Regions from separate parts of the Thalassotalea sp. LPB0316 genome, predicted to be linked through region 1. Evidence: predicted binding sites of a transcription regulator. Region 1 holds the regulator's gene; the other holds the start of a gene.
The links. The regulator MetJ, encoded in region 1, represses methionine synthesis genes. The targets are predictions, from matches to a motif close to TAGACGTCTAGACGTCTA.
Positions count from the first base shown of each region.

Region 2: the regulator MetJ is predicted to act here: its motif matches at 2,615-2,632, upstream of metA (homoserine O-acetyltransferase MetA).

Region 1 covers NZ_CP062946.1:984,120-994,441, reverse strand. The annotation lists gene argC (N-acetyl-gamma-glutamyl-phosphate reductase) at 1-734, opposite strand, end outside; gene LP316_RS04390 (hypothetical protein) at 1,111-2,589, opposite strand; gene metL (bifunctional aspartate kinase/homoserine dehydrogenase II) at 2,722-5,160, opposite strand; gene metB (cystathionine gamma-synthase) at 5,195-6,355, opposite strand; gene metJ (met regulon transcriptional regulator MetJ) at 6,523-6,852, shown strand; gene LP316_RS04370 (malic enzyme-like NAD(P)-binding protein) at 7,597-8,838, opposite strand; gene LP316_RS04365 (adenylosuccinate synthase) at 9,284-10,322, opposite strand, start outside.
Region 2 covers NZ_CP062946.1:3,273,960-3,284,281, reverse strand. The annotation lists gene yegQ (tRNA 5-hydroxyuridine modification protein YegQ) at 49-1,404, opposite strand; gene LP316_RS14765 (HDOD domain-containing protein) at 1,628-2,470, shown strand; gene metA (homoserine O-acetyltransferase MetA) at 2,702-3,643, shown strand; gene metH (methionine synthase) at 3,645-7,328, shown strand; gene LP316_RS14750 (helix-turn-helix domain-containing protein) at 7,744-8,115, shown strand; gene LP316_RS14745 (OmpP1/FadL family transporter) at 8,210-9,571, shown strand; gene nagP (N-acetylglucosamine MFS transporter NagP) at 9,751-10,322, opposite strand, start outside.

The sequences.
Region 1 (10,322 bases):
ACTGTCGATAATAAACCGCGCTTAAACGGCGCAAGATGTGGATTGAAAATAACCTGACAACCAGCTTCTTGAGAAATTTCTGGTTGATGCCTGTGCTGCAGAATATTGTAGGGTTTTAAGCTCACTTCGTTAAAGCTTGTTGCCAAATTAGCGTTTCTGCCAGCACCACTAACACCACTGATACCGTTAACCACGATAAGCTGGCTTTCATCAATTAGCTGACTATCGGCTAAAGGCTTGATCGCTAATAAACTAGCTGTTGGGTAACAGCCGGGAACGGCAATTAACGAGGCTTGACTAATCGTTTGCTCATTAAACTCAGCCAAACCGTAAACCGCTTGCTTAACATACTCAGGAAATTGATGTTCAAAGCCGTAATACTGCGGATATTGATCGCATGATTTAAGGCGAAAGCCACCAGAAAGATCAAATACTTTCACGCCTGCTTCGACGAATTTAGCCGCCCATTGGGCACTAAATTCATGGGGTGTGGCAAAAAACACCGCGTCTAATTGACTTCCATATTGCTCAAACCATTGTGCGGAAAAAGTAAACAGAGGTACATCTATAACCCCCTGCCAGCGAGCATGTAAGTCCGCAAAATGTTTTCCATAGGAAGTACTGTTTTCCGATATCACTAGGTGTTCTATCGAAACTTGTGAGTGTTGAGCTAACAATCCTGCCAACTCAGCACCGACATAACCACTGGCACCAATAATTGCAACTTTCTTCACGGCAACCTCTAAAATGCAATTTTATTCACTATTAATAACAACTGAAGTTTTCCTAAAACTTCAAAAAGACGGGGAAATTAACTATCTTCGTCGTAAAACAGGTGAATGCATTTTAAATACCTAATATTGGGCTATGTAACAATTAGGAGAGAAGATAACAGCATAAAAATATAAATGCAATAATTTAGCATAATTATTTACATGTAATTTTACTCATCGTTAATCAACGATTAGCTGACAACGCTTTTCATGGCGGTTTCTGCAGATGAACAGGGGGGATTGATGGCTCGTTATAATGACGAGTTAGTAAGATGAGAAAATTTTTTGAATAAAAACTTAAAATAACGCTTTGAAGATAACATCGAATTCAGCCCAATTAATAAACTGACCGATTCCAAAGCTTTTGATGATTTTTAATTGAGAAATAATCATTGGGGTACCAACAACGTGGCAATACGTCGAGCTCTTTTCGCTCTTCATAATTTGACGCAATAACTTCAAGGATCTCAAGTAATCGCTTTTTACTCACCCTCGCTAATCGTTTTGCCGTTTGAGTAAAGTGGAGGTTGCTGGCTTTTTCTATTGTTGTATCTTGGCCATGACTAATAAAAGTGAGTCCTCGAGTTGCTGGCCGACAAATCGGTTCTTCTGGATTATTCGGATATAAAGAACACACGATGGCATATTCATAACTGTCCATATAATTACCATCAGACGCTTTTGGAATATAGGTCACGCCGTATCCTTGCGGAAACATACCAACAACTTTATAAAAGCTATCGACAACTCTTTGATGGCAAGCACCGCGCTCAGCATTGGTATTTAACACACTAAACACCTTGGGCAACACCTTGTAGTTATAGTTATCTTTCGTCGACAGTACGATAGATGCATATATCTGCGGTACTTTAAGTAAGTTACCAATGCTTTGTTGAGGATTAACCGCGCGCTTGAGCAACTTTTTAATAAACACCTGTTTGGCTTTCTCATCTTTGATAAAGCGATCGCGATCTTCTTTTGAATTCCCTATATAGTTTAAAGTACCCAATCCTTCATTGACATATTTCATCATTTCTCTAAATGAAACCTGCAACAGCTCTTTGCGTTGCTCAATTTCGAGCATTCGATACGGACTTTCTTTACCGCTATCACCGCATAAAATAGCGCGAGCTTCAGGGTGAAAATTACCAATGTCTTGCACTATTGCTGCAGTAACAACACTAATTTTTACCTGCTCACAAAAGTATTGATATGCTTCTGGATTAACACTTTGAAATTCGTGATAGCGATCAGCAGGGATATCCCCTAGATAGCGACTAATAAACTCATCATTAAGATCTTCTTCAGCCAACAACTCATCGAGTAAGCGCAAGCTCAGTACGGCTTTGTATAACGGTTTATGCTTTTCGTTTTTTTCAGCTATTTTACTGCCCTCGTTAGGGCTTAGCAGCTGAATCGTACCAAGTAGTAGCGAAGATTTTCGGACAGTTTCTTCAAAACTCTCACCTTCAGTTAAACTAATCACTTCTCTGGCGATCTCGAGGAAGTGGCGATGGCGGTCAAATCGCTCAGCATCACACTCTTGTTTAAATTCTTCTAACTGAAGCTGGGCATGCTCGAGCGCATTTTGCCTCATCTTGACTTTGCTGGTCACCGCAGCCTGCAGCTTAAGTTTTTGCTCGCTGATCTCTTCTTCTAGCGCTAGTATGCGACTTTCTCTCGCCGGTTGGTTTTCATAAAACTCAATCGCACGCTTCAAAATAGAATCATCAGCAGGCCCTAAACCATAAATTTTGTTTAGTAGCCGCTTGATCTGGGTTGTGATAATTAAATCTTGGAGAGCCTGCTTTACCATTAAATAACTTCAACTAGCGCAAATAGTGTAATTCATACGAAATGCTAGTTAATAAATGCCTTAAGTACAAGAAAATCGAGTGAATTATTGCACCTTGTTACACTTAGATAAGTAATGCCAAAGACATGGGGATTATTCATTAATCCCTTTAATTTTAACCTGATGCTGTTTAGTTGAAAGTTGTTCACAAATTGCCACCAAATCCGAGTGTATGCCACCGGCAGTGACATCTCGGCCCGCGCCTGGGCCTTGAATAATAAGTGGATTCGATTGATACCACTGGCTTTCAACTTTAAAGATATTGTCACATGGATTTAAGTTAGCAAAAGCATCGTCACAATCGATAAATACTAAACCAACCTGTGCTGTTATCTGATTATCTTTGGCTGAAAACTCAGCTACATAGCGCAAACATTTCCCCTGTGCTTTAGCCTTACTCAACTGTTCAGCAAACGAAGCATCAAGGGCATCGGCTTGAGCTAAAAACTCCTGAGTGGTCAACTGCGCTAATTCATCAGGTACTAAAGATTGGCAAGCGATTTCCTCAAGCGACAGGGTAAAGCCTGCTAAGCGCGCCAAAATGAGCAGTTTACGCTGAACGTCTCTGCCGGATAAATCTTCGCGTGGATCAGGCTCAGTCAACCCGCGCTCTAACGCGCTTTTAAGCAAATTAGAAAACGGTTGGCTCCCATCATATTGCTCGAATAACCATGACAACGTACCTGAGAATATGCCTGAAATTGCATGAATTTCATCGCCACTCCGGCGTAAATCGTTGATCGCAAAGTTTATCGGCAAACCGGCTCCAACGGTCGTATTACCGAGCCAAATACTACCATTTTGCTCGGCTAATGCCGTTAAACCATTGTAATATTCAGTAGAGCTTGACGCCGCCCATTTATTTGCGCCAATCACGTGAATACCTTCTTTAAAAAATTCACGATAGAGCAAGCTAAAGGTTTCACTCGGTGTAATATCAACCACGATAAGTTCATCATAGGGATGATGCTTAAGCCAAGATAGCAATAATGCTTCATCGTAATCTTTAGCTTGTTTATCAAACTGGATAAGCGCCTGTTTCGGACTAATACCATCGGTGTTAATCAAGGCTTTCTTTGAGCTCAACAAACCAACTAAATGAATGTTTTCGAGCACCGATTGGCGCTTAATTTGTCCTGGTAAAATCTCTAAAAAGCGCTTACCAATATTGCCAAGTCCCGCGACGATAACACCAATGTGTTTAGCATCTTTGGTCATTTCGTGGTGCACTAAGTTGGTCAGCTCTGGACTACAAAAATCCGGTAGTACACAAATAATACTGTGCTCAGAAGTAGATGAAAGTATATCGAGTGTTTTAGTATTCTCTAATGCTCTTTTGAAGCGCGCTTTAACATCGCCACGAGATGCCACTTTATGGCCAACCACAGCAATAATAGCTGCTGGTTTGAAAGTCACTTCGCCGACTTTACTAGCACACCATTGGCTCACTGTTTTTTGTTGTTCTTGTTTGATGACCATTAAGGCCTTGCTTTCATCAAAACAAATAGGATCAAAACGCTTGATAGCATCAGCATGTGACAGCGAAGATAGCAATTCACTTGAAACGATTAACACATCATTTGAATAGGTTACCGATAACTCTTGCTTGGCTAAAAAGCCAAATTTACCAATTTCAGTGCCGCTCGTTTCACTATCAAATGAACTGGCCACATGCAAATGCGTAGCATGCTCTTCCAATGGTTTTAGCGTATTGACATGTAAAACGGGATTACCCAATCGACCTAATTCTCGAGCAACACCATTGGGCAAGCGATGCAGTTTACGCGCCGCTGGCACTATTCTCGGATCGGCACTATAAATACCATCGACATCAGTCCATAAAGTGACATTGGCAGCGCCAGTTAAGGCAGCCATAATAGTTGCGGAATAATCAGAGCCATTGCGTCCTAATGTACACGAGCGACCATCAACATCCCGAGCAATGTACCCGGTCGCGATGGTAAGTTGATGATCTTGTTTTATTTGGTTAAATTTAGCTCGGCTTACATCATAGTTGACTTGGGTATTTTGCTCAGATACTACTTCGATAAAATCACGAGCATCAACAGCATGGCTTGGGCAAATTCGCTCATTCAAAACGGCTGACAGTAAACGCGCCGACCAAATTTCACCAAATGCTAAAATATCATTGCGATGCTTTTCTAACGCCTTAGCAAGCCATGAATCAAGCAAGGCGAAATCATCAGCTAATTGCTTGGTTAAATACGTACTGTTTTGTTCATTAAGTAGCTGTGCAATCAAGCCTTTTAATTGAAAATGTAGATTCTCTAGCGCATCTTGATAGTTCTCGTTATCTTTTGCCAATTGGCACAAATTAAATAACTGATCAGTTACACCACCATTAGCCGAGACCACAACAATGTCGTTGATTTGACAATGACGACAAATAATATCGATGACGCGCTCAATACACTCACTACTGGCTAAACTACTACCACCGAATTTGTGAATATTGATCGCGAGTTTGCCAGTCGCAGAATCAGGGTGCTTGATAAGGTTTTCTATAGTCATCAGTTACATCAACTCATTTCGATAAAGGCTGTAGTTAGGCTTGTTGGCTGTATTCTAGCGCTTGTGATAAGTCAGCAATAATATCATCAATATGCTCAATGCCGACGGATATTCTTACTAAAGATTGGCTGATTCCTGCAGCTATTTGCGCGTCGAGATCCATACCGGCATGCGTCATCGTCGATGGATGGCTAATCAAACTCTCCACACCGCCTAACGATTGAGCAAGTGTGAACAAAGACAGATTAGCAAATAATGCTTTGACCGCGGCTACGCCACCTTTAAGCTCGAAACTCAACATCGCACCAAAGCCATTTTGCTGTTGCTGAGCCAACTCATGTTGTGGGTGATTGGTAAGACCTGGAAAATAAACTTGTTCTATCGCTGGATGGCTAGCGAGAAATTCCGCGACATTAATGGCATTTTCTTGATGCCTTGCCATGCGCAACGGCAAGGTTTTTAAACCGCGCAATGCCAAATAGCTATCAAAGGCTGAGCCGGTAATGCCAATACAATTGGCCCACCACGCTAGCTCTTCGCCTAACGTTTGATCTTTAGTCACTAAAACACCACCGACAATATCACTGTGGCCATTTAAGTATTTAGTTGTTGAGTGGAAAACAATATCAGCGCCGAGTAATAGCGGCTTTTGAATCACTGGCGATAAAAAGGTATTGTCGACGGCGACAAGTGCTCCAACCGCCTTAGCTTTGGCTGAAATGGCTTGAATGTCAACAATACGCAATAAAGGGTTGCTTGGCGTTTCAATAAGTACAAGTTTGGGTTTAGTCGCTAACGCCTGAGCTAAAGCCTGCTCATCACGCTGATCAACAACGATTAATTCAAAATTGCCTTTTTTTGCTAAAAAAGTAAACAGGCGATAGCTACCACCGTAACAATCATGTGGGATGACAACTTTGTCGCCAACACTCACTAATTGCAGCAACAAGTGGACCGCAGACATTCCTGTACTAGTTACGATCCCTGTCGTGCCCTCTTCAAGCTCAGCAACCGTTTGTCCGAACGTAGCACGCGTTGGATTGCCGGTGCGGGAATAATCGTAATCACGTTTTTCATTAAACCCTTTTAATGAATAGGTACTCGATAAATGTAGCGGAGCAACAACAGCACCATGGTGTTGATCGATATTAATACCACCGCGGGCAGCTTGTGTTTCTATGTGTTGTTTACTCATGATCACTATCCAAAATTTTATAGGCGTTTAGACGTCTATAACTCTAAACGTATTCGCTATAGTGGTCAAGCTGTTTTTAGCCGTCTAAACTTCTACACATTCATAGTTGACTGTTTTCATACAACCAGTACAATTCCTATGGTTTAAAAACTTTTAGAGGTATTTTCATGGCGCAGTGGAATGGTGAATATATAAACCCATATGCCGAACATGGTAAAAAAAGCGAACAAGTTAAAAAAATAACAGTGTCCATTCCTTTACGTGTACTAAAAGTATTAACGGATGAGCGTACTCGCCGCCAAGTCAATAACCTCCGTCACGCAACGAATAGTGAATTGCTTTGCGAAGCATTTTTGCATGCATTCACTGGCCAACCATTACCAGATGACGCCGACCTAGCTAAAGACAATCCAGAAAAAATTCCGGCGAGCGTAAGAAAAGTACTCGTTGAAAACGGCATCACCGATTTTTCAATTTTTGAAGACGACGAAGAGTAATACTCTCGATTATTTCTAATGATGTTAGAAAGGGTCAGCGCTTAACACACTGACCCTTTTTTGCTTTTAAACCAAAGCAGCGTTAGGTACTAACCATGATAGAGCTTTCATATTTATCAGTGGATAAAACAGTGAGCCTCGAATTACACACCACTCCCATTCGCAATAGATTAATTTTTCACTTCCATGTTTATTGCTGGGCGAGGCAGGACGCCGAGCACTGATGTCATACAGGACGTATCTTCTTCAGGAACAGCTAATACCAATTTCGTTAAATAGTTAATCATTCAGAGCTACGTCAGGGAAGTTAGAACAAAGCAAATTGGTGCAGGTATGGTTATTCCATATCAAGGCAATTTGTAAAGTTATCACTTTTCTGACGAGCTCCCAAGGGCGAGTTTAAATGGCTTATATGCTTCGTTACTGATTTTGCTAAGGGAATAACCATTACCGGCAATCAAAGCCTTGCCTATAAGCCATTTAATTCTCGCTGAATGACCAACTATTTAATGAACTTGGTATGATAAACACAAGTGAAAAATTAATGTTGTCTATTGCGTGGGCGCCGAGGGAGATTAAAGAGGGAAACAGGCGCTTTTTCCCTCTTTAGTGCTGTCGGCACCCCGACAATATAATCTGAAAAGGTCCTAAACTCGAAAGTATTTATACTATTTAACTAACCATAAGTTAAAGTAATAGCCCCTTGATTAAAAATATCCAATATAGTCGCGAGATCATAACTCATTAGACGAAGTAATTCTCGGGCATGTCAATTTGGGCAACGCCTGACTCTACTGCAGCTAAAGCCACCGCTCTGGCAACTCGTGCGCATAAACGTGAGTCCATTGGTTTTGGAATAATATACTCTTTACCAAATTCAAGAGATTGATCACCGCTAGCGACTAGCACATCCTCAGGCACCGGCTCTTTTGCCAGTTCGCGAATCGCATCAACCGCTGCAACTTTCATTGCATCATTAATTTTAGTTGCTCGAACATCTAAGGCACCACGGAAAATAAACGGGAAACACAGTACGTTATTCACTTGGTTTGGATAATCAGAGCGGCCAGTTGCTATGATGACATCATCACGGGTCGCCTTGGCGAGTTCGGGTTTAATCTCAGGATCAGGGTTTGAACAGGCGAAAACCACAGGATTTGGCGCCATCAACGCAAGCTGCTCAGCAGAGAGTAAGTTAGGTCCTGATACACCGACAAATACGTCAGCACCATCAATCGCCTCTTCAAGTGTGCGCTTATCTGTGTTGTTAGCAAATAGCTTTTTATACTCATTTAAGTCATCACGACGAGTATGAACCACGCCTTTGGTATCTAGCATGTAGATTTTTTCACGCTGAGCACCGCATTTGATTAACAGCTCCATACAGGCAATCGCTGCTGCACCAGCCCCCATACAAACGATATTTGCATGTTTGATACTCTTACCTTGAATCTCTAAGGCATTCAACATGCCCGCGGCGGTGACAATAGCGGTACCATGTTGATCATCGTGGAAAACCGGTACTTTACAACGACTGATTAAGGCTTTTTCAATTTGAAAACACTCTGGCGCTTTAATATCTTCTAGGTTAATACCACCAAAACTATCAGCAATATTTGCTACCGTTGAAATAAACTCTTCAACTGTATTATGGGTAACTTCAATGTCGAACGAATTGATACCGGCAAAGCGTTTAAACAATAGCGCTTTACCTTCCATGACTGGCTTTGACGCCATAGGTCCCAAATTACCTAACCCCAAAATCGCCGTACCATTTGAGATAACAGCAACAGTATTGCCTTTGCCCGTGTACTTATAAACATCGTCAGGATTAGCTGCAATTTCACGTACTGGCTCAGCAACACCCGGACTGTAGGCGAGAGCAAGATCCTTAGAAGTTTCAGCTGGGGTAGTAATTTCTACACTAATTTTTCCTGCGGTTGGGTATTGGTGGTAATCCAAAGCTTGCTGACGTAAATCTGTCATGGCTATTCCTAAAATGCTAACAGTAGATAAAAATGAAGATGAAAGTTTTCTTTAAACTTTCAGGCGCGCCTATGGTAAGTGATTACTTTCCGGCAATTCAAGAGCTGACAAAGCTTACCAGTTACCTCTTCAATAAAAATAGTGCAACAGCTCTAACCAAAATTCACATAATTTTGTTAAATATTCGCTATAGCATCAGCCAATATGAAAGTTTGTTAGTATTTTAAAATAACGACCAGTAGCGACAGTTCGAGAATTTTCGCGATTGTTACCGTGTATTTCGTGATCTTAATTGCGGTAAATAGCGTGCAGGTTTTGGCAATGAGGTGATTGCCAAGCATGATTTTAGATAAATAATTATCTAATAAAGTACATTATATTTTTTTGTTATCAGCCATAAAAAAAGCCAACCTAAGGTTGGCTTTCATTGATCCGTTGACGTTTATTATTCAAACGGGTTAACCAAGATCATCGTTTCGACGCGATCTGGACCAGTTGAGATAATGTCAATTGGTACGCCTGTTACTTCTTCTAGGCGCTTAATGTAGGCACGAGCATTTTCAGGTAATTGTTCAACCGTTGTTGCGCCAACAGTAGACTCACTCCAACCTGGCAATGTTTCGTATACTGGGCTAATTTTTTCGTAGCCTTCAGCAGCTGTCGGTGGCACAGTGATAATGTCACCATGTTCTGTTTGGTAGCCAGTACAGATTTTTAACTCTTTTAAGCCATCTAATACATCTAACTTGGTTAAACAGAAACCGCTAATTGAGTTTACTTGAACTGCGCGGTGCATCGCGACAGCGTCAAACCAACCACAACGACGCTCACGACCTGTTGTAGCGCCAAACTCATGGCCAACGGTACCTAAGTGATTGCCGATTTCGTCTTTTAACTCAGTCGGGAATGGACCTGAACCAACACGCGTCGTATAAGCTTTAGTAATACCTAAAACGTAATCGATATGACGAGGACCAAAGCCACAACCTGTTGCAACACCACCAACAGTGGTATTTGATGAAGTTACATAAGGGTATGTACCGTGATCAATGTCTAGTAAAGTACCTTGGGCACCTTCGAACATGATTGAATCGCCGGCTAAACGCGCTTGATCTAATGTCTCAGCGATATCAGCGACCATGTCCTTGATAATGTCGGCAACAGCCATTACATCAGCAAGTACTTCATCATAGCTAACCGGCTCTGCTTTATAGTATGAAGTTAAAACAAAGTTATGGTATTCCATAATTTCTTTTAACTTAGCAGCAAATGACTCTGGGCAAAACAAATCACCCACACGTAAACCGCGACGAGCAACTTTATCTTCGTATGCCGGACCAATACCACGGCCGGTGGTTCCGATAGCTTTACTACCGCGCGCTTTTTCACGCGCAGCATCTAATGCATTGTGATATGGAAGAATCAATGGACATGCGTCAGAAATAAGCAAACGATCACGTACTGGTACGCCGCGTTCTTCTAAC
Region 2 (10,322 bases), 1.3 Mb from region 1:
ATAAAAAAGCCACGAGTTTTAATCGTGGCTTAGTGTCGCTTAGCTCATTTACGCTTTGGCTTGTAAGAACGGGTTTCTCGTATTTTCACCGTCCTCTAGGTAACGCAATAAAATGCCATGGCTTAAATCAAGATTGGTGTCTAGCGACAACGACACCTTGTGACCCGACCCCTTCGCATCCTTAATCACCTCTCCCTTATTGTTTTCCATATGAGTAAGGATAAAGCTTTGGTTGCCTTTAGGCGTCATTAATTGCAGTTCATCACCGACTAAAAACTTATTCTTAACATCAATATCAATAAGGCCATTATCGGGGTTTAGACCAATAACTTCACCAACAAATTGTTGGGTTTTACTGATCGAATAGCCGTATTCGTAGTTTTGCGTTTCACCATGGCGATGACGGCGCAAGAAACCTTCGGTGTAACCGCGATGTGCTAAATGCTCTAGGTCGTTATTTAGGCGTTGATTAAATGGACGACCTGCTACGGCGTCATTAATCGCTTGGCGATAAATTTGAGCGGTGCGAGCGCAGTAATAGAACGACTTAGTGCGGCCTTCAATTTTTAATGAATGCACGCCAATTTTTACCAGTCGTTCAACCAACTCTACTGCGCGCAAGTCTTTCGAATTCATGATATAGGTGCCGTGCTCATCTTCAAACGCCGGCATGTATTCACCCGGACGGCCTTGTTCTTGTAGCAAGACAATTTCGTCACTCGGTGTGTAAATTTCAGGCTCGGCTTGTGGCGCAATCGCGATGACATCACCGGTTTCATTTTCTTGGGCTTGATGAACATCGTATTTCCAGCGGCAAGCATTGGTGCAGGTTCCTTGGTTTGGATCGCGTTTATTGATGTAACCCGATAACAAACAACGACCTGAATAAGCCATGCACAATGCACCGTGAACAAATACTTCAAGCTCAACTTCAGGGCATTGTTGGCGAATTTCTTCGATTTCATCAACGGATAATTCACGCGATAAAATAACCCGCTCAACACCTTGTTGATACCAAAACTTAACGGTTGCCCAATTGATCGCGTTAGCCTGCACTGACAGGTGAATTGGCATATGTGGAAAATGTTCTTTTACCAACATGATCAAGCCTGGATCTGACATGATCAATGCATCTGGCCCCATATCAACAACAGGTTTTAAATCTTTGATAAAGGTTTTTAGTTTACTGTTATGCGGTGCAATATTGGTGACAACATAAAACTTCTTGCCTAAGGCATGTGCTTCATCGATACCAATTTTTAAATTCTCTAAATTAAACTCGTTATTGCGTACGCGTAAAGAGTAACGCGGTTGGCCTGCGTAAACAGCATCAGCGCCATAGGCAAAGGCATAGCGCATATTTTTTAAACTACCTGCTGGTGATAGCAATTCAGGTGAAAACATCAAAATTCCAATTAGTCCAGAATGTCGCCTATTTTACCGTTTGAGCAAGTTGTCCATCAATACAGATAGTGTAAACAGCTGATGAAATCAATCTTTCTTTGATGTATATCAAAAGTCATTATTTTGTAATGATTTACCTTGTATTAAATGTTTGTTTAAAGTGCATGATAAAACATAAAATTGTGCTATTTTGTAATAAGGTACACATTTTAAGGATTCCTATATGGCAACAGAAAATGCCCTCTACATCATTTTGATAGAGAAAATAAAACAAGATGCGCTTGTCTTACCCACCTTACCGAAAATAGCCTTGAAAGTGAGGGAAGCCGCAGATGATCCTGAGGTAAACCTAAATCAGATGAGCGATATTATTAGCCAAGATCCTGCCTTATCTTTAGGCATGTTAAAAGTGGCTAATAATGCGATCATGGGGCGCTCTGTAAAAGTTGAAACGGTCAACCAAGCGGTAACTCGTATCGGCCTAAGACAAATTAAAAGTATTGCAACAGCCATGGCACTTGAACAAGTATTTATTTCTGATAACGAAATTATCAGTATGTACTTAAAAAAATCATGGGATAAAACCGTTGATGTAGCATCCGTTGCGATCGCTTTGATGACCCACTATAAAAGTAGTAATAAGCATTCGCCGCTAGCAATAGATACACTGACGCTTGCTGCTTTAATCCACAATGTTGGGGTGTTGCCAATATTAACTGAGGCAGAGAATCACCCAGATGTTTTCGCGAATCCGACATTTTTACAACAAGCTATTGTCAAGTTATCAAGTCCAATAGGTGCTGAAGTAACCAAAGCTTGGGGGTTTAGTGATGAATTTACCGACATCGTCAAGCATTGGAGTGACTTAACCGTTTTACCAAAAGAAGCGAGTTACTTAGATTTTATCCGTGCTGGCGCGATAAAATGCGGTATTTTTAAATCAGAATCCACCTGTTCAGTACTGTTAAAGAGCTATGTCGACAAGGGGATCATGCCAGACATCGACTTTATGAATACACCTGAATTCGAAGAGCTTAGCGCCAATGTTAAAGCGATGTTTAGCTAAAAGATCATAGATCGACATGCATGTTTAAGCTGAAGCTAATCTAGCTTTACATAGAAATAGGGCCTCTTAATTTGAGGCCTTTTTTATTTTTATCGCCTGTTCAAGAAAAGCCACTTGCTATTTATGATGAAAACGTTATTATTTTAGACGTCTAAACGTTTAAATGTAAAAACTTCTAAATGTAAATTGTCATCAGCCTTATTTTTGAATTCACCTGATTAGGTAACTAACATGCCCATTAAAATTCCCGATCAATTACCTGCATTAAATATTCTTGGCAACGAGAATATCTTCGTCATGTCTGAACATCGCGCGGTTAATCAAGAGATTCGCCCGATGGAAGTCGCGATATTAAATTTAATGCCGAATAAAATTGAAACGGAAGTGCAGATCCTACGCATGTTATCGAATACGCCACTACAAATTAATATTGAGTTAGTGCGCATTCACAAAAATCCGTCGAAAAATACACCAACTTCACATTTAGAGTCGTTTTACCGATTATTTGACGATATTAAACACAAACACTACGACGGCTTAATTATCACTGGTGCGCCACTTGGTTTAATTGACTATGAAGAGGTCAGTTATTGGGACAAAATTTGCGAAGTATTCGATTGGGCGCAACAACATGTGGTTTCAACGATGTATCTTTGTTGGGCAGCACATGCTGCCTTGTATCATCATTACGGTATTGATCGAAAGCTCCGAGATGAAAAGCTCTCAGGCGTTTATGATCATCAAGTACTCGCGCCGCTAGAAAAACTGACACGAGGTTTTGATGATGAGTTTAAAGTCCCTCATTCGCGTTATGCGCAAGTCACCGAGCAAGATTATCAATCGATTAACGGGCTAAATATTTTAGCGCAATCAGATGAAGCTGGTGTGTATTTGGTGGCCAGTGAAGATAAGCGCCAAGTCTTTGTTACTGGGCATCCAGAATATGACGCACACACGTTAGCACAAGAATATCAGCGCGATGTGACCATGGGGCTTGAGCCTACAGTTCCCGTCAACTATTTTAAAGGTGATGATCCAGATAACGAGCCGCGCAGCAGTTGGCGCAGTCATGGCAGCTTGTTGTTTAACAATTGGATCAACTATTACGTATATCAAATTACCCCATACCAATTAGATGCTGAGCACATTCAGACATCGATCACAGGAGAGTAACGTGCAGCAGTTAGCATCGTTTAATCAATTAACACAGGCGTTAAAAAATAATATCTTGATCTTAGATGGTGCCATGGGAACCATGATCCAAGCTTACAAACTTGAAGAGCAAGATTATCGCGGTAAGCGATTTACCGATTGGCATTGCGATGTTAAAGGTAATAACGATTTGTTAGTGCTTACTCAGCCTGAGATTATAAAAACCATTCATCAAGAATATCTCGCAGCGGGTGCTGATATCATTGAAACCAATACTTTCAATGCAACAACGATTGCCATGGCTGATTACGACATGGAAGATATCAGCTATGAGATTAACTTAGAAGCCGCCAAAATCGCTCGCCAAGCCGTTGATGAGTACAATCAAAAAACGCCTGAAAAGCCGCGTTTTGTCGCTGGTGTGTTAGGGCCAACTAACCGCACGTGTTCGATTTCTCCTGATGTTAACGATCCCGCATTTCGCAATGTTAGCTTTGAACAGCTAAAACAAGCTTACATTGAATCAACAACGGCCTTAATTAAAGGCGGCAGTGACATAATTTTAATTGAAACCATTTTCGATACGCTTAATGCCAAAGCCGCGGTTTTTGCCGTTGAAACTGTATTTGAGCAAGAGGGAATTCGCTTACCTGTGATGATCTCAGGCACAATTACTGATGCCTCAGGTCGTACATTATCAGGCCAAACAACCGAAGCATTTTACAATTCATTGCGCCACGCCAAACCGGTTTCGTTTGGTTTAAACTGTGCGCTCGGGCCGGTTGAACTACGCCAATATGTTGAAGAGTTAAGTCGCATTAGCGATTATGCCGTATCGGCTCACCCCAATGCCGGTTTGCCAAACGCTTTTGGTGAATACGATTTTACCGTTGAAGATATGAACAGCCATGTTCAAGAGTGGGCTGAGTCTGGCTTTTTAAACATTATTGGCGGTTGTTGTGGTACCACACCTGAGCACATCAGGGGCATGGCTGAAACGGTCGCTAAGATAAAGCCAAGAAAAATAGAAGCTAAGCCAATTGCTTGTCGTTTGTCAGGCCTTGAAGCGTTAACCATTGAAAAGGAAAGCCTGTTCGTTAATGTCGGTGAGCGGACAAATGTTACTGGCTCGGCAATTTTTAAGCGCCTGATCACCGAAGAAAACTATGATGAAGCAATCTCGGTTGCCTTACAACAAGTAGAAAACGGCGCGCAAATTATCGATATCAATATGGACGAAGGCATGCTTGATTCAAAAGCTGCCATGGTTCGCTTTTTAAACTTAATTGCTGGTGAACCCGATATTGCCAAGGTCCCTGTGATGATTGACTCGTCAAAGTGGGAAATTTTAGAAGCGGGCCTCCAGTGTATTCAGGGCAAGGGCGTTGTTAACTCAATCAGCTTAAAAGAAGGTGAATCAATCTTTCGCGAGCAAGCCGAACTTATTCGTCGATACGGTGCAGCAGTTATCGTGATGGCGTTTGATGAGACTGGCCAAGCAGAAACCCGCAAGCGCAAATTCGAAATTTGTCAGCGTGCCTACCGTATCTTGGTTGACGAAATAGGCTTTCCACCTGAAGACATTATTTTCGACCCTAATATTTTTGCTGTTGCCACCGGTATTGAAGATCACAATAACTATGCCGTCGATTTTATCGAGGCGGTTAAAGACATTAAAACCCATCTGCCACACGCGATGATTTCTGGTGGTGTTTCGAACGTCTCTTTTTCGTTTCGCGGTAATAACCCAGTGCGTGAAGCCATTCATGCGGTGTTCCTCTATCACTGTATTAAAAACGGTATGGATATGGGGATCGTTAATGCCGGTCAGCTGGCGATTTATTCTGATATTCCCAAAGACTTGTTAAAAGCGGTTGAAGATGTTGTTTTAAACGCTGACGATGGCGCAACCGAGCGCTTACTTGATATTGCTGAACAGTACCGCGGTCAAGCTGGCGCCAAAGATAACAAAGCCAATCTTGAATGGCGCGAGTGGCCCGTTAAAAAGCGCCTAGAGCACGCGCTTGTTAAAGGTATCAACGAATTTATTGTTGAAGATACCGAAGCGGCAAGGCTTGAAGCAAGTCGCCCACTCGATGTCATTGAAGGACCATTAATGGATGGTATGAATGTGGTTGGTGACTTGTTTGGCGCCGGTGAGATGTTCTTACCGCAAGTGGTAAAATCTGCTCGTGTCATGAAACAAGCGGTGGCTCACTTGCAACCGTTTATCGAAGCCGAAAAGACACAGGCGAGTTCTAACGGCAAAATATTACTGGCAACAGTAAAGGGCGATGTTCACGACATAGGTAAAAATATTGTGGGCGTTGTGCTGCAGTGTAATAACTTTGAGATCATCGACCTAGGTGTCATGGTGCCTTGTGAAGAGATCTTGCGAGTTGCAAAAGAAGAAAACGTCGATGTGATTGGCTTATCAGGCCTAATCACGCCATCGCTTGATGAAATGGTCCACGTAGCAAAAGAAATGCAACGTCAAGGCTTTGAGTTGCCATTGTTAATTGGCGGTGCGACAACCTCAAAAGCCCATACGGCGGTTAAAATTGAGCCGCAATATCAGCATCCGGTAGTTTATGTACCTAATGCTTCTCGTTCGGTGTCTGTGGTGAGTTCGCTGTTGTCTGATGAGCTGCGTCCTGCGTTTATGGAACGTCAAACCAAAGAGTATGAACGGGTAAGAGAGCGTCACTTTAATAAAGGGCCACGCTCAACACTGGTTTCTTTAACACAGGCACAGGCAAACCCAAGCCCAATTAATTTTGACAAGTACACGCCAACCAAACCGAAAAATTTGGGCGTTACGGTACTTGATGATTTAGATCTGAATGTTGTTCGCAACTATATTGATTGGACACCTTTTTTCATGACGTGGCAGTTATCGGGTAAGTATCCCAAAATTCTCGAACATGAGTTAATTGGTGAAGAGGCGACTAAGCTATTTAACGATGCCAACGCCATGCTAGATGACGTGATTAACAATAACAAACTGCGTGCTAAAGCGGTATTTGGTTTATTCCCGGCATTTCGAGAGGGTGACGATGTACACCTCTATCGCGATGAAGCTAAGACCGAGCACTTAATAACAACCCATCATTTGCGCCAACAAGGTAAAAAGCCTGCAGGGCAATACAATCGTTGTTTAGCGGACTATATTGCGACCAAAGAGTCTGGCGTTAATGATTACATGGGCGCTTTTGCCGTATCTGCCGGTTTTGGTTGTGATGAATTGGTCGCTGAGTTTGATGCTAAACACGATACGTACAACAGTATTTTAATGAAAGCGGTTGCTGATAGATTAGCCGAAGCGAGCGCAGAATACTTGCACGAGCAAATTCGCAAATACTATTGGGGCTATGCGGCCGATGAGCAATTTGATAATGAAGCGCTTATTCGCGAATCTTACCAAGGTATTCGCCCTGCGCCAGGTTATCCTGCATGCCCTGAGCACACAGAAAAAGGTAGCTTATGGCAGTTACTCGATGTTGAGAATAATATTGGCATGGAGCTGACTTCAAGTTACGCCATGTGGCCAGGTGCTGCGGTAAGTGGTTGGTATTTTGCTCATCCAGATGCCAAGTACTTTGCTGTCGCTAAAATCGACCAAGATCAAGTGCAAAACTACGCGGATCGCAAAGGCTGGGATCTCGATACCGCAGAGCGTTGGTTAGCACCTAATTTGGAAGAATAGCCGTTATACTTCATGAGATGCCCGCCTTCGCGGGCATGACGGTGGCTACTGTCATTTCTGTTTTTCTCTGTGCCACTTTCCTTCTATTGTGTGCCACTTTCCTTCTATTGTGTGCCACGTTCCTTCTATTTCTGTGCCACTTTCCTTCTATTGTGCGCCACTTTCCTGCTATTGTGCGCCACTTTCCTGCTATTCTGTGCCTCTTTCCTTCTATTGTGTGCCACTTTCCTTCTATTGTGCGCCACTTTCCTTCTATTGTGTGCCACTTTCCTGCTATTCTGTGCCTCTTTCCTACTATCTGACGTCATTTCCGCGCAGGCGGAAATCTAAACTTTTTTCCTGTGTGTCAGGTTAGTGTCGTGTTCTAGCACTGTATTTTTTGTCATAAACTACACTTCATATAAGGAGAGTAATTATGACCATTAAACAAAGACGGCTAGACAAAGGTTGGTCGCAAGAGCAATTGGCGGAATTAGCTGGCGTGAGTGTTCGAACGATTCAACGTATCGAAAATCAGCAACAACCAAGCTTAGAGTCGTTAAAATGCTTGGCAGCTGTTTTTGAAACCTCGGTTAGTGAATTATCACAGGAAATGGGGTCGCCCAAAGTAGCTGAATATAAAGCGCCTACCGGTTTACTTTATCAAATAGAACGCGATGCTATCGAGTTCGCCCAATCAATTTTAAATGGTGCTAAAAAAGGCCAAAAGGATCCAATTTCGTCAATTGAGCGCGATGCTATTAACCATGCCAAAGGGCTTTTGGCTCGGTTTAATGTTAGTGATTAAGCCCTACAATAGAACAGTTTTTACCTTGTAATTTAGCCATTTAGATTAACTTGTCTAAACTAAATATTATACGGATGTAGCAGGGTGGGTGATAATGTTCAAGAGTTCGACAAAGTTTCAACTCAAATTATTGGTGTCGACCATTGTGATAAGCGTGTCATCGGTTAGTGTCGCCGATGAATATCACTACAATAATTTACTGGTTGGCGGTGAGGCCGTTTCACTAGGGGGAGCTTATACGGCCTTAGCAAACGACCTATCTGTGATGCATTACAACGTAGCAGGGTTGAGTTGGGTCAAGCGTAATAAAACCGCTTCAATAAATACCTTGGCATGGGAGAGAACTGATTTTGAAGAGGTTTTTACCAACGGTCAAGATTTCAATCGCGAGGCGTTTTCAGTGATTCCTGGTTTATTTGGTGTAAGAGCACAATCTGGCAAGTGGTCATACGCCGCCTCAATCGCCGCTACAGATTTCTCTAAAGAGCGCACAAATCAAGATGTTGTCTATCAAGCTCCCGATGTCGGCGATGGCGCAAATCAAGAAGTCAATGAATACGTCAATATCAATATTGATAATAGCGCCTATAAACTTACCTTTGCCGGTGCGTACCAAGCCAATGAACAACTGAGTTATGGTTTTGGCCTGAGCTTCGAATATCGCGAGTTTCAAACTATCCAAGGCTCAGGCACGCAAGTCACAACCCTAGTTGATGACGTCCCTGTGATAAGTGGTTTCGATGCGAGCCGCCGATTTGATGATGATATGTGGATATTACAACCGGCTATTGGCTTTCAGTATCGTTATCAACAGTGGCGCTTTGGCGGCCAGCTATCGAAAGACTTCACGCTGTCGAGAGATTATCAGGTGACCAGTAATATTTTAGTTTCAAGCCGACAACCATTGCCCGATGGTGTGACACCGATATCTAGGATCACTGCAAACCATGATGAAGAGCAAGATTATCCGTGGCATGTTGCTTTGGGCGTGGCACATCAATTTAATCAGGTACTCGTGAGTTTTGATTGGCACTTTTATTCCAAGGTCGAAAATGATGAATTTTATGTCGATGATATTCAAACGCCAATAACGAGAGATTTAAACCAAGTGTCTAACTTTGCTATTGGTGCTAAGCTACCTTTGTCGAATAAGTCTGCGTTAGCTTTTGGTGTTTTTACTGATAATTCAAATAGTGAAATAGATACCACTATCGACTTTCAGCGCGTAGAGGATATTGATTTAATTGGTATTTCAGTGGCTTATGAAGGGCAGTTGTTAGAAATGCCGTTCACCGTAGGCGCCTATCACAAATGGGGCAACGGTAAAGTCAGGTTTGCCGATATTCGTTCAGTAGAGCAAATCGTCGGTTTGCCTTTGTATCCGGATAATGGCAACTTTGATATTGCCAAAGCGACGAAAAAATCGTTTGTCGTGTATTTGAGTTTAGATTTTTAGCAAAAATAAACTATAGCTAATTATTGATTTGGAAAGGCCGTGTAATTATAAAAAAAGCATAGCTAACTATAGCCCCGAACTAGCCATACTAACCATGTCTTAAGGATAAAAAAAGGCATAGCTAGTTGGCCCGAACTAGCTATGCCTTGTGGAATTTCCACCAATCGAGGGTACTTGTGTTAGCGTTTAGGGGCTATTTTATGGCCCTTTAATGCATAGAATAAAATAAAGGCATAACACGGTAGCATCACAATATAACCACCTTGTTGGCCGAGTGAAGTATTGCTTAATAGACCCCAAAACAAAGGACCAAATGCACCACCTGCAATACCCATGACTAACAAAGCTGAGCCTGTTGAAGTGAGTTTACCTAAACCAGATAAGGCTAATGGCCATACGGCAGGCCAAACAATGGCATTAGCTAAACCTAAAAAGGCGATACACAATAAGGTGTCGGGTAACATTGCACCGCCAAATGGCACTAAAATAGTTTCGGCAATCACGTATGACTGGCTATCACCAAAGACCACCGCGAGGGTGAGTAGGATACCAAGCACAGCTGAAATCGATAACGCTTGTGGCTGAGAAATGTAACGCGGAATAGTCAGGATCCCTAAAATATAACCTAAGACCATACAGACCATAGTGTATGAGGTCATTACCGCGTAATTTTCAATACCCAGAGACAAGGCATAAGTACCTATGGTGTCGGCAGCGATAACTTCAACAGCAACGTAAACAAAAATAGCGA